4 regions of the Paenibacillus sp. F4 genome follow, and region 3 is predicted to be linked to each of the others. Evidence: predicted binding sites of a transcription regulator. Region 3 holds the regulator's gene; each other region holds the start of a gene.
The links. The regulator Rex, encoded in region 3, represses fermentation and respiration genes when NADH is low (regulators of the CRP and FNR family bind a similar motif). The targets are predictions, from matches to a motif close to TTGTGAAATATTTCACAA.

Region 1 (3,218 bases), on a different contig from region 3:
AGAGTAACACTATACTGGCGTGTGGAGGTTGGCAGCGATGACATTACCCTCAATTTTTGTTGCGCATGGTTCACCGACACTGGCTGTAGAAAATAACGCATATACCAGCTTTCTTGCAAAGCTGGGCGCGAGCCTGCCCCGACCCAAAGGAATTGTCATTTTTTCCGCACATTGGGATAGCCCCGATCAATGTATTGGCGCGGATGATCAGCATGCAGCGTTGCACGATTTCTATGGCTTTCCCGAAGAAATGTACTCAATCGATTACCCTGCACCAGGCGATCCGAAGCTGTATGAGGAGATAGAGCATCTGTTCAGTCAGCATAACCTGTTCCACCAGCCGGTTCGGAACCGGGGACTGGATCATGGAGCATGGGTGGTTTTGCGGCATATATATCCTGATGCAGACATACCGGTCGCACCCTTATCCATTGATTCTCGGCGCGCTCCCCAGGAGCAATACGAGATTGGACGGATGCTGGCACCGTTGCGAGAACAAGGGATTTTGATTATCGGTAGCGGCGGATTGGTCCACAACTTGCGGACACTCAAGCAGACGAGTGAGCCAGCCGATTGGGCCGTTCAATATGATGACTGGATTGCACAGCAGCTTCAAGACTGGAATTTGCGTCACCTATTCCAATATGATAAGAAGGCTCCATATGCCAAACAGGCGGTACCTTCTTATGGAATTGAGCATTTTTCACCTTTGTTTTATGCAATGGGGGCTGCGGATCATGAGCGCTCCGCGCGTAAGCTTTTTCAATCGTATGTCCTTGGCTCGTTGAGTCTCAATTGTTGGGCTTTTGGTCAAGAAAGTGATACGTAAATGTAAAAAAAGAACTTCCGAATCCACATGGTGTGTGGGAATGGAAGTTCTTTTGTGTATTTTGCGTCTTCGATTAATTAGAAGGCACGTGTATCGTGAGCATAACAGCGCAAAAAATAACCATTATCCCGGAGGATAACGGTTATTTTGGGGATGTTTAAGCTATTTTTCGACTAGGGTCCGCTGGAAAGGTATCTTTATTTTTACGAAACAGTCCACGCAGGAAAGGCAGTACCCAACGGTCAAAGCCAATTCTTCCAGCATTTGCACCAGCAACTACAAGGAAGATTTCAAACAGCAGGTAGATTGCATTGGTGCTTACTGTACCCGAGAACAGGAACGAGAAGTTCATAACCATAGCCATCAAAGCAGCCAGTGTAGTCAATGTACCGAGAAGCAGGCCAACCCCGACCAAGAACTCACCCAATGGGATCAGGACGTTGAACAAACCTACATTCGGCAGGGCAAAGGCTTCCAAGAACGATCCCCACCAGCCTTGTACAGCGGGATGGTCTCCACCTGTTTTAGCAATGGCCCCCGAGATAAATCCGCCTGCATCAAATCCACCTGTCAGCTTTTCAAGTCCGTGGGTCATCCATTCATACCCTAGATAAACCCGTACTACAGTCAGCAACCACATTGCGACTTTGTTCTCACGTAACCAGCTGTTAAACATTCAAACCACTCCTCTTTCTTAATCTATAATGTTGGTTGTATTTCATTTTGTTGGGGATGATCATCTTTGCTACACCTTTATTGTAGTAGGTTCAGTTACAGTTATTTGTGATAAAAATCACAAAGTCTAAATATTTTTTAAATTTTAATGTCTTCAGATAAGTATTCTATAGATTGGTCATGCTTCAATCAAGACAAAAACAGGAAATAAAGCTTATAATGAGAAAAATAACTAAGTGGAGGGATGAACTTGTCCGGGCCCATTTCCCAACGAAATCATTGGTTGCGTGTGATGGCCTCAGCTCTGTTATGCATGACGCTGATGTCTTGTTCTGCTATGTCCAATACGGGTAAATCCGAATCCGTTCCCCAACTGACCAAGCAAGAAACAGAGAAGGAGGCACTTGAACCGCCGAAGGAGCAGTCTATTCCAGCATTTACAGCTCCGCTCACTGGTCTTCCGGTGGAGCAGCCGGTTTTGGAGCGACCGCTCGCTGTCATGATCAACAATGCTCCGGCTGCGCGTCCACAGGCAGGACTTAGCGAGGCAGACATGGTATATGAAGTTCTTGCAGAAGGCGGGATTACCCGTCTGGTCGCTTTTTTCCAAAGTCATGGCGGAGATGTAAAGATTGGACCGGTCCGTAGCATTCGGCCGTATTTGATTGAGCTGGGCGAAACCTATGGTGCGTTGCCGATACACGCAGGGGGAAGCACAGATGCCTATGCGATTTTACAGCAGCAGCGGAAGGAACATCTGGATGAGATTTCAAATGGAGGGGCTTACTTCTGGCGAAGCAAAGATCGTCGTCCTCCGCATAATTTATACACAGACGTAAACAGACTGCGCAAAGGAAGCGATAGTAAAGGGTATGCCAAGCAGACGGACGTTCCAGTATATTCTTACCTTAAATCCGGCGAAACTCCAGTTATGGTGGACGAGGCAGCAGCATCTTTGCAAATCCGGTTTTTGCTTAAAAGCTATCGGGTATCTTATACCTATGATCCAGCGAATCAACAATATAAGCGTTTTGTGAACGAAAAGTCACATGTGGATCAAAATAATAACCAACAGCTCTCAGCAGCCAATGTCATTGTAATGAGCGCTAGACATCGAACGTTGGATGATGTAGGCAGATTAAGTGTTGAGCTGGACGGCAGTGGAGAGGCCATGGTGTTTCAACAAGGACAGTTAATACAGGCTGAGTGGCAGCATACACCAGGCGATGCGATTCGTTTTATGAAAAATGGGGTTGAAATCCCGTTAACGCCAGGTACATCCTATATACATGTGGTACCTGCAGATACTTCACTAAAGGAACATGTAACCATAGAAGCAAATTAGAAAACGAAATACACCTTTTTAGGAAAAAATTGTCGGATAATGACCTTCCATGTCGGGCATTGTATACGTATATCATGAAATTTGCTTTTACAAACATTACAAAAACATTGATGAGTGTGATAAGATAGCAAAGGTTGTCTATTGCAGTCGAAACAGGTTGCGGATATTTTCGTAAAGGGGTAATCGTTATGAGATTGAAGAAAAAGGATATATTCTTCGAGACGTTGGAAAATATGGCAGATACGATCGTGCAAGCAGCCGATTATTTTGCCCAACATACTTCAAATCTTCAAGATGTGACTTTGTTTACAAATGAAATGAAGAAGTATGAAAATAAGTGTGATGATTACACACACACGATTATTACTG
Region 2 (3,218 bases), on a different contig from region 3:
GACGCCTTGACGGGTTTCGATGATGCTAATGACCAGCTTGGTCGGAATCAAACCGGGATGAAACGATATAAAAGAGATGTACAAAGCAGGCCCCATGAGCGCTATAAACGCCCCGCTAAATCGCAGCAGGCGTAAAAGTGTTCCTGGAATCCAGCGCTCATAATAGTCCTCGGGTGATTGAAGCAGCATACTGAAGGTCACCGGAACAATAAGTGCAAAGGGAGTCCCATCCAGCAAAATGGCTATTCTTCCTTCCAACAAAGCATTAATGACACGGTCGGGGCGCTCTGTATTGTGAGCCTGCTGGAACGGACTTAAATAATTGTCTTCAATAAGTTGTTCCACATAACCGGATTCAGCCAAAAAATCCATGTCTATCTTTGAAATTCTGCGGTTTACTTCTTCGAGGAGATCTGGATTCACAATATCCTTTATATACGCGACAACCAGATCTTTTTTGATTCGGCTTCCCACTTGGAATTTCTTCATCTCCAAACTTTTGTTTAAGCCCTGGCGTCGAAGCATCGAAGTATTTTCACTTAATACCTCCGTAAAACCAATTCGGGGCCCCCGAAGCAATGCTTCAGAGGTTGGTTCATTGACGGAGCGAATGGCGCCATTGGGCGAGCCCACCAGCAGTGCTCCCTTCATTCCTTCAATTAATAAGGCAGTATGGCCTAAAAGTATAGACTCCTGCAGGTCCTCCATATCAGCAACTTCACTAATTTGCGTAAGTGGCATCAAGTTTTCTTTTATAAAGGTGTTACTTATACTTTCCTGCTGTTCCTGTGGGCGCTGTGGGTCCTGCTGGCCCTCGTACATCAAGACCTCCAATACCTGCTTGCTCATAAGCTTTTCATCCTGCATACCTTCTATGAAGACTAACACGGACCGAACATGATATTTCTTTACTACAAACTCACGAAAATGCACATCACTATTTTCGCCTATAGCCTCTCGGATCGACTTTAAGTCGGAATCATAATTCCCTGTAATTTTGGAGCTTGGTTCATGCTGCTGATCAGCATCGCCTTCGTTATGTTCGTCGGAAAGCGGACGATCAGAAGAATGTTTGGATTTTGCCCCCTTACTACCAACAAACGAATAAATCGATGTGTTTATATAATAAATTCCTAAAGGAATAATCAACGCGAGGCCTGCTTGAAAGAGTGTAATCCAGCTTGGAATATAAGAAATTATTTTAGACCACATGATGATCACCTCCATACGATTCAATTCATGTTTCCTTAAGATACAAGTTGTTCCTAAAGTATTCCTTATAAAGGTTGTATTTACACATGAAATGGAAAGATTCGTTCGATGAATTGAGCAGTGATGTATTTAATATTTATGAAGTTTGATTTCTGGCCTTAGCTTTATCCCTTGAAACGGAATAGGGAAATCCCTAAATATTCTTAATTTGAACTACATTGTGATTCTAGTCACATATAGCTCTATCTGCTGTATTAGAATAGAAGCATAAGCAATATTCATAGGAACGTAGGAGATGTCATCGGATAGGAAGTATCGTCGAATGAATGGAGGAACCGGTATATGATAAACAGTAAACAGAAACTTGTGGTTATAGGGAACGGGATGGCTGGTATCAATACGGTCGAACAAATTTTGAAATTAACGGATAAGTATGAAATTACGGTCCTGGGAAATGAACCGCATCCGAACTATAACAGGATCATGCTCTCTTATGTGTTGGAAGGCAGTAAAACGATTGATGATATCATACTGAACGATTTGCAATGGTACGCGGATCAAGGGATTACTTTATATACAGGAAAAATGGTGAAAAGCATCGACGGTGAGAACAAGAAGATTCACACCGAAGACGGACTGGAAATTGATTACGATGTAGCTTTGGTAGCTACTGGCTCACAATCGTTTATTCTGCCTATTCCGGGTAAAGAATTACCGGGTGTCATCGGTTTCCGAGATATCGCCGATTGCTCGGCAATGCTTGAGGCGGCGAAGACCTTTAAAAAGGCAGCTGTCATTGGCGGAGGTCTGTTAGGGCTGGAAGCAGCTAAAGGCTTGGTCAACCTGGGAATGGATGTTACGGTCGTCCATTTAATGGAGGATTTGATGGAACGCCAGCTGGACCGGGAAGCCTCTGCGATGCTAAAAGCAGAACTAGAACGCCAGGGAATCAAGTTTGCTATGCAAATGCAAACTGCGGAGGTGTATGGTCAAGATCGGGTACAAGGACTGCGGTTTTCAGACGGAAGCGTGCTGGAAGCGGATTTGGTCGTTATGGCCGTCGGGATCAAACCTAATATTCAGGTGGCTGTGCAAAGTGGTATGGAAACGAACCGTGGTATTGTAGTCGATGATTTGATGAGAACCTCCGTGCCGGATGTATATGCTGTAGGGGAATGTGTTGAACACCGCGGAACCTGTTACGGCTTGGTAGCTCCGCTGTTTGAACAGGGGAGTGTAATTGCCAAACATTTGGCAGGTGCGGATACTGAAGGTTATATGGGATCGGTGGTTTCCACCAAGCTCAAAATTTCAGGGGTGGATGTTTTCTCAGCTGGCGAATTCATAACCCAGCCTGAACATACGGTGATTGTTGCAAAGGATGAGTGGAAGCGCACATACAAAAAAGTGCTGCTTCGTGAAAATAAGATTGTTGGAACTGTACTGTTTGGCGATGTGAGCGAATCTGCTACTCTTCAAAAATATGTGCGTCAGCAAACATTGATGACAGATGAGATATATGGACAGATCATGGGTACTGGATGCAGTAATCACGGGGCGAAAACATCATCCGCTGAAACGATGGCCGATGATGAAATTGTGTGTGGCTGTAACGGTGTAACTAAAAAGGCCATTGTGGATGCAATTAATGAAAATGGACTGACTACAGTCGATGAAATTAAAGCATGTACCGGAGCAACGCGCTCCTGTGGAGGATGTAAGCCGGTCGTGGAGCAGATTCTACAATATGTTCTTGGAGACAGCTTCAAGACGTCAGCCAAACAAGGAATATGTGGCTGCACAACATTGAGTCGGGACGAGATTGTGGAAGCGATCAAAACCAAAGGGCTGACAACAACGCGTGAAGTTATGAATGTACTGGGTTGGCATAATGATGAAGGATGCTCCAAATGCCGCCCGGCGCTGAATTACTATTTGGGAATGATTAACCCGGATACCTATGAAAATGAGGGAGATTCTCGTTTTGTAAATGAGCGATTGCACGC
Region 3 (3,218 bases):
TGAACCACCCAATATACCTGATCCCACACAGACTTCCATGTTTGAGTCGTGCTAACCAGACCACCTGATTGCTTGGCCTTAATGATAGCGGCATTTTCCTCAGCCACCTGGTCTTGAGTAACATAGGAATAATACCAGAAAATGCTGACCAGGATCAGTATCACGGCCAAAATGGCGACCGCTATCCACTTTTTTTTATTTTTCAAACCCGTGCTTCCTCTCTAAGGGGATGTGACACCTGAATTAGCGCGACAGCAGCCCTTCAAAGGCGGCTTGTGCCTCATGTTTGATACGTTCCTCGTCCATAGTCAGGCATTCGCCGTTTTTCACAACCTGACGACCGTCTACCCATACGTGAACCACGTCTTTGGCGCTTGCTGAGTATACCGCATGGGAAATAAGATCTGTACGGGGCAAGAAATGTGCCTGATTCAGATCCAGCGCGATAAAGTCAGCCTTGTTGCCTGCTGCCAACGCTCCTACTTCTTTTAAACCAATTGACTTTGCACCGTATTCTGTTGCCAGACGCAGCGCTTCACTCGCAGGAACTGCCGTAGGGTCACCAGATACACCCTTGTGAATAAGTGCTGCCAGACGCATTTCCTCGAACATATCCAGGTTATTATTACTGGCAGGACCATCCGTTCCGAGAGAAACGGTAACCCCTGCACGCAGCAATTCAGGCACTCTTGCCACACCACTTGCCAGCTTCAAGTTGCTACCTGGGTTGTGCGAAACCGCTACACCACGTTCAGCCAGTAAAGCTATTTCTTCGTCGTTCAAATGAACGCCATGGGCAACGAGCGAAGGACGGGAGAAAAAGCCAAGCTTATCCAAGTGTGCAACTGGACGCAAACCGTAGTCGCGTACGTTTTGCTCCACTTCGGCGATCGTCTCAGACATGTGCGTATGCAGCGGCAAATCCAGATCATGCGCAGCTTGTACAAATTTTTCAATAAACGCAGGTGGACAGGTGTATGGCGCATGCGGTGACATCATCGTTGTAATACGCCCGTCTGCTTTACCATGCCAGTTACGCGCAAAGGTCACGGCCTCAGCCAGCTTGATTCGCTGTTCTTCCTCCGAACATAGTCCAATTGCTCCACGCATCAGACTTGCACGAATACCTGACTCTTCAGCTACACGAGCCACCTCATCCATATGATCGTACATGTCCAGGAAGGTCGTTGTTCCACCTTTCAGCATTTCCAGCACTGACAACGACGTACCCCAGTACACGTCCGTAGATGTAAACTTGGCTTCCATAGGCCACATTTTTTCCTGAAGCCATACTTGAAGTGCCAAGTCATCTCCATGCCCACGCAGCAGAGACATCGCCGCATGACCATGAGTATTAATCAGACCAGGTAAAAACAATAGCCCCTTACCATCGATCGCTTTCGTCTCTTCCTCACCCGAAGGCAAAGTCTCGCCAATGTAAGTAATGCGGCTATCTTCCACAATCATAAAGCCATGGATTACCCCAGCTTCTGATCCATTTACGGCAAAAGAGCCGTTTTTAATCATCCATTTATTCACTGTCATATTGTGTTTCTTCCTTTCCGTCCTCCAAATAATAAGCGAGGCTAAGCAAATCAGTTGTAAAGTCTGTGGCATGAATCCGAATGTTGGCCGGTGCCTTGAGAGTAGTCGGTGCAAAGTTCAGGATCGCTCCAATTCCGCTCTCAATAAGCCTGTCAGCCACGTGCTGTGCTTCAAAATCAGGTACGGTAATAATCCCGATTCGAATGTTTTTTTCTTTCACAGTCGCTTCCAGTTCATCCATCGGTTGCACGACCAATGTATTGATCTTGGTCCCTACCTTATCCGGAAACGCATCAAATACCGCTACAATCTTCATATTGTCTTTTAAATAAGCGTTATAATTCGAAAGGGCTTGACCCAGATTACCCGCTCCGACCAATACTACATTAATTTGCTGATCGATTTTCAGGATATGGCGTATTTTCTCAATTAGATAAGAAACATCATAACCTATACCCTTCCGACCAAAATCTCCAAAATAGGCGAGATCTTTACGGATTTGGGCCGGGTTCAAATCTAGCCTCTGTCCCAACTCTTGAGAAGAGACCGTAGCCACCTCCCGTTTGTGAAGTGCATTCAGATAACGTAAATATACGGGTAACCTCCGTACGACAGCCTCTGAAATTTTATCTGATTTCATACTTGCTCCCCCTAATTGTAACGAACATACTTAGTGTCCGTCCGTTATGCCTCGGTCTCCGGGGCAGATTGGAGCCATTCGGCGATGCGGGGCACCATTTGCTCCGATGGCATATGCTCCATTTTTGGTCCCGGTAACGAGTACAAAAAGTGCTTTCCGTAATAGGATTCGATCACACGCGTATCGTAAACGATAACGACCCCGTGGTCGCTCGCTGTACGAACCAACCGACCAAATCCCTGTTTGAAGCGAATGACCGCTTGTGGTACAGACAGCTTCATAAATGGATTCTTCTTCTGCTGCTGGAGCAGCTCGCTTTTTGCCTCCAGCAACGGGTGATTCGGCGGTTGAAACGGCAAGCGAACAATGGCCAGACAAGTCAGAGCCTTCCCCGGAATATCGACGCCTTCCCAGAAGCTGCTGGTTCCCAGCAATACAGAAGCTTTGGCTTCCTGAAAACGGCGGGTTAGCTTGCTGCGACTCCCACTGTCCACACCTTGTCCCAGCACAGTAATTTCGCTGGATGCTAAGGCCTCTTTGAGCGGCTCATACACTTGCCGGAGCATCCGATAGGAAGTAAACAGAACGAGCATTCTCCCCCGCGTCGCCTGAGCAGTCGCTCCTAGAGAGCTAACGAGCATATCTACAAAGTGTGCATCTCCTACACTGCCCTTCACGCTTGGGAAATCCCGTGGAATGACCAGCAACACCTGATCCCTGTAATTAAAGGGTGACGGGAGCTGCGAAGTCATCAGCCGCTCTTGATCTGCGGCCTCCTGCAAGCCGAGCTGATCGATCATGTACTGAAACGACTTATCTACCGATAAGGTAGCAGACGTCAGAATAATGCTTCTTTTTTTGTCAAAAAACATTTCTTTCAACTGGCGGCTCACATCGACGGGCACCGCATAAAATTGTAATGATTTACTGCGGAATTGCCCACTCGCTTCGAGCCAGTATACGGTTGTTTCATCATCGAGTCGCATAAAAAAGCGCAAATTTTCTCGAATCCCCGCCAGATCCTTGAGCAGAC
Region 4 (3,218 bases), 150 kb from region 3:
CCACGTCTGGGCCAAAAAGCACAATTTGTAGCGATCCCTACAACCTCGGGTACAGGTTCCGAAGTTACATCGTTTGCAGTAATTACGGACAAAAACCTGGGCAACACGAAGTACCCGCTGGCTGACTATGAGTTGACTCCTGATGTGGCAATTATTGACCCAGTGTTTGTATATTCGCTGCCTAAAACAGCTGTAGCGGACACAGGTATGGACGTTCTGACACATGCTATCGAGGCTTACGTGTCCGTAATGGCTAATGACTACACAGATGGTCTGGCGATTAAAGCCATTCAATTGGTATTCCAATACCTAGAACAATCGGCTCTGACCGGTGATAAGCTGGCTCGTGAAAAAATGCATAATGCTTCCACCCTTGCTGGTATGGCGTTTGCTAATGCATTCTTGGGCATTAACCACAGTCTTGCACATAAATGGGGTGGACAATACCATACAGCGCATGGCCGCACGAATGCCATTTTGCTGCCGCACGTCATTCGCTATAATGCGAAAAAACCGACAAAATTTGCTTCGTTCCCTAAATATTCGCACTTTGTTGCGGATGAGCGTTATGCAGAAATCGCGCGCATATTGGGACTGCCTGCACGCACCACCGAAGAAGGGGTTAACAGCTTGATCGAAGCAATCCGTAAGATGAACAAAACACTTGGTATCGAGGAATCGTTCCAACAAATCGGTTTCGATGCGAAGGATTTCGAATCACGTGTAGACTATCTGGCTGACCGCGCTTTTGAAGATCAATGTACAACTGCGAATCCGAAGTTGCCGCTGGTTACGGAGTTGGCTGATGTCTATCGCAATGCCTTCTACGGACGTTTTGACCAATAATATAATAGGTACGAAGAGACTTGTGAAAAAGCATTTTCTCGTTCAATACCAATGCAGGCTCTCTATATAGAGGGCCTGTTGGTTTGGGAAGGGAGGTGAACGGCAAGGCTAAGGATATAGGCGTGAAGCTAGGGAAAATAAAGTGATAAAAATCACTCATATTGTGATTTTTATCACATACTACACTCTATCATTATTCTACAATAAGGGTGTAAGAAAGGTCCCGACACTGAGCGTAAGGCATCGGTGAACAGGCCGGGCTCAAGAAATAGCTTTATCGTGAAAAAAATCACAAGTCCGGAAGACCAAACAATTTGGAGGGATTTACATGTCGGTGATTGAGAGAGAATTACAAGAGCAACAATCTGGCTGGAGAGGTTTTAAAAAAGGCAAATGGACTAAAGAAGTCAACGTCAACGATTTTATTGAAACTAATATCTTACCTTATGTTGGCAATGAAGAATTTTTGGTTGGTCCTACCGCCAACACAACTGCATTGTGGGATATTGTATCCGATCTTACCAAAAAAGAGTTGGCAAACGGCGGCGTGCTTGATGTAGACGTGAATACGCCATCCACTATTATTTCACATAAACCGGGTTATCTAGACCGGGATAAAGAGCAAATTGTCGGTGTACAAACAGATGCTCCATTCAAACGCTCTTTGCAGCCGTTTGGTGGAATTCGGATGATGATCGACGCTTGTAAAGCCTATGGTTTTGAAGTACCAGAAAGTATCATTGATATCTTCACTCATATTCGTAAAACTCACAACCAAGGTGTATTTGACGCTTATACAGATGAAATGAGAGCAGCCCGTAAAGCTGGTATCATTACTGGTCTGCCTGATGCATACGGTCGTGGTCGTATTATCGGTGACTATCGTCGTGTAGCTTTGTATGGTGCAGACTTCTTGATCCAAGATAAAAAGCTGCAACTGAAAAGCCTTGAAGTTGATTCCATGGAAGAAGACGTAATTCGTCTGCGTGAGGAAATTTCCGAACAAATTCGTGCTTTGAATGAACTGAAACAAATGGCTGCTGAGCACGGTTTTGATATTTCAAAACCTGCTAACAATGCGAAAGAAGCTTTCCAATGGGTATATTTTGGATATCTTGCAGCAATCAAAGAACAAAATGGTGCAGCAATGTCCTTAGGACGTGTATCTTCCTTCCTTGATATTTACTCTCAACGTGATATGGAAGAGGGTACAATGACAGAAGAACAAGCTCAAGAACTGGTCGATCATTTTGTTATGAAATTGCGTATTGTTAAGTTCTTGCGCACACCTGACTATAATGAACTATTCAGTGGAGATCCAACTTGGGTTACTGAGTCCATTGGTGGTATGTCCGTAACTGGAGAAACTCGGGTAACTAAAAACAGCTTCCGTTTCCTGCACACCCTCTACAATCTGGGACCTGCACCGGAGCCGAACCTGACTGTACTTTGGTCGGAAAAATTGCCTGAAGGCTTCAAAAAATATTGTGCGAAAGTTTCTATTGAAACTAGCTCCATTCAGTACGAGAATGACGATCTGATGCGTCCAATTTATGGAGACGATTATGGTATTGCTTGTTGTGTATCGGCAATGAAAATCGGTAAGCAAATGCAATTCTTTGGTGCTCGTGCCAACTTGGCTAAAGCTCTGCTGTATGCAATTAACGGTGGTAAAGATGAAAAATCTGGCGTTCAAGTAGGGCCTGAATTCCCAGCCATTACAGGTGAAGTTCTGGATTATGAAGAAGTGTTGAGCCGCTTCAAACCTATGATGGAATGGTTGGCAAAACTGTACATGAACACTTTGAATGTTATTCACTACATGCATGATAAATATAGCTACGAACGCATTGAAATGGCGTTGCATGATCGTGATATTCTCCGTACCATGGCTTGTGGTATTGCGGGTCTGTCAGTTGCTACCGACTCCTTGAGTGCCATTAAATTTGCAAAAGTTAAACCAATCCGTAACGAAAAAGGGATTGCCGTTGACTTTGAAATCGAAGGCGAATATCCTTGCTATGGTAACAACGATGACCGTGTAGATAACATCGCTGTGGAACTGGTAGAAAGCTTCATGAGCATGATTCGCAAGCATAAAGCTTATCGTAATGCGGTTCCTACTCAATCTGTACTGACTATTACTTCCAACGTGGTGTACGGTAAGAAAACAGGTACAACACCGGATGGACGTAAAGCAGGCGAACCGTTTGCACCAGGGGCAAACCCAATGCACGGCCGTGATAAAAAAGGTGCTTTGGCATCTCTGAGTTCCGTAGCCAAATTGCCTTATGAACACAGTCTGGATGGTATCTCGAACACCTTCTCCATCGTGCCTAAAGCACTGGGTAAAGAAGAAGAAACACGTAAAA

Region 1: C1T21_RS22990 (DoxX family membrane protein) is a predicted target of Rex. The motif match lies at 1,611-1,628, and genes of this name have one in related genera.
Region 2: nirB (nitrite reductase large subunit NirB) is a predicted target of Rex. The motif match lies at 1,431-1,448, and genes of this name have one in related genera.
Region 4: pflB (formate C-acetyltransferase) is a predicted target of Rex. The motif match lies at 1,124-1,141, and genes of this name have one in related genera.

Annotation. Positions count from the first base shown of each region.
Region 1 covers NZ_POVS01000019.1:209,762-212,979, reverse strand. The annotation lists gene C1T21_RS22995 (dioxygenase family protein) at 38-829, shown strand; gene C1T21_RS22990 (DoxX family membrane protein) at 987-1,505, opposite strand; gene C1T21_RS22985 (DUF3048 domain-containing protein) at 1,755-2,849, shown strand; gene C1T21_RS22980 (DUF47 domain-containing protein) at 3,038-3,218, shown strand, end outside.
Region 2 covers NZ_POVS01000004.1:165,534-168,751, forward strand. The annotation lists gene C1T21_RS01455 (spore germination protein) at 1-1,212, opposite strand, end outside; gene nirB (nitrite reductase large subunit NirB) at 1,555-3,218, shown strand, end outside.
Region 3 covers NZ_POVS01000013.1:290,665-293,882, reverse strand. The annotation lists gene C1T21_RS14610 (cell wall elongation regulator TseB-like domain-containing protein) at 1-206, opposite strand, end outside; gene C1T21_RS14605 (amidohydrolase) at 244-1,545, opposite strand; gene C1T21_RS14600 (redox-sensing transcriptional repressor Rex) at 1,532-2,185, opposite strand; gene dinG (ATP-dependent DNA helicase DinG) at 2,230-3,218, opposite strand, start outside.
Region 4 covers NZ_POVS01000013.1:136,186-139,403, forward strand. The annotation lists gene adhE (bifunctional acetaldehyde-CoA/alcohol dehydrogenase) at 1-846, shown strand, start outside; gene pflB (formate C-acetyltransferase) at 1,175-3,218, shown strand, end outside.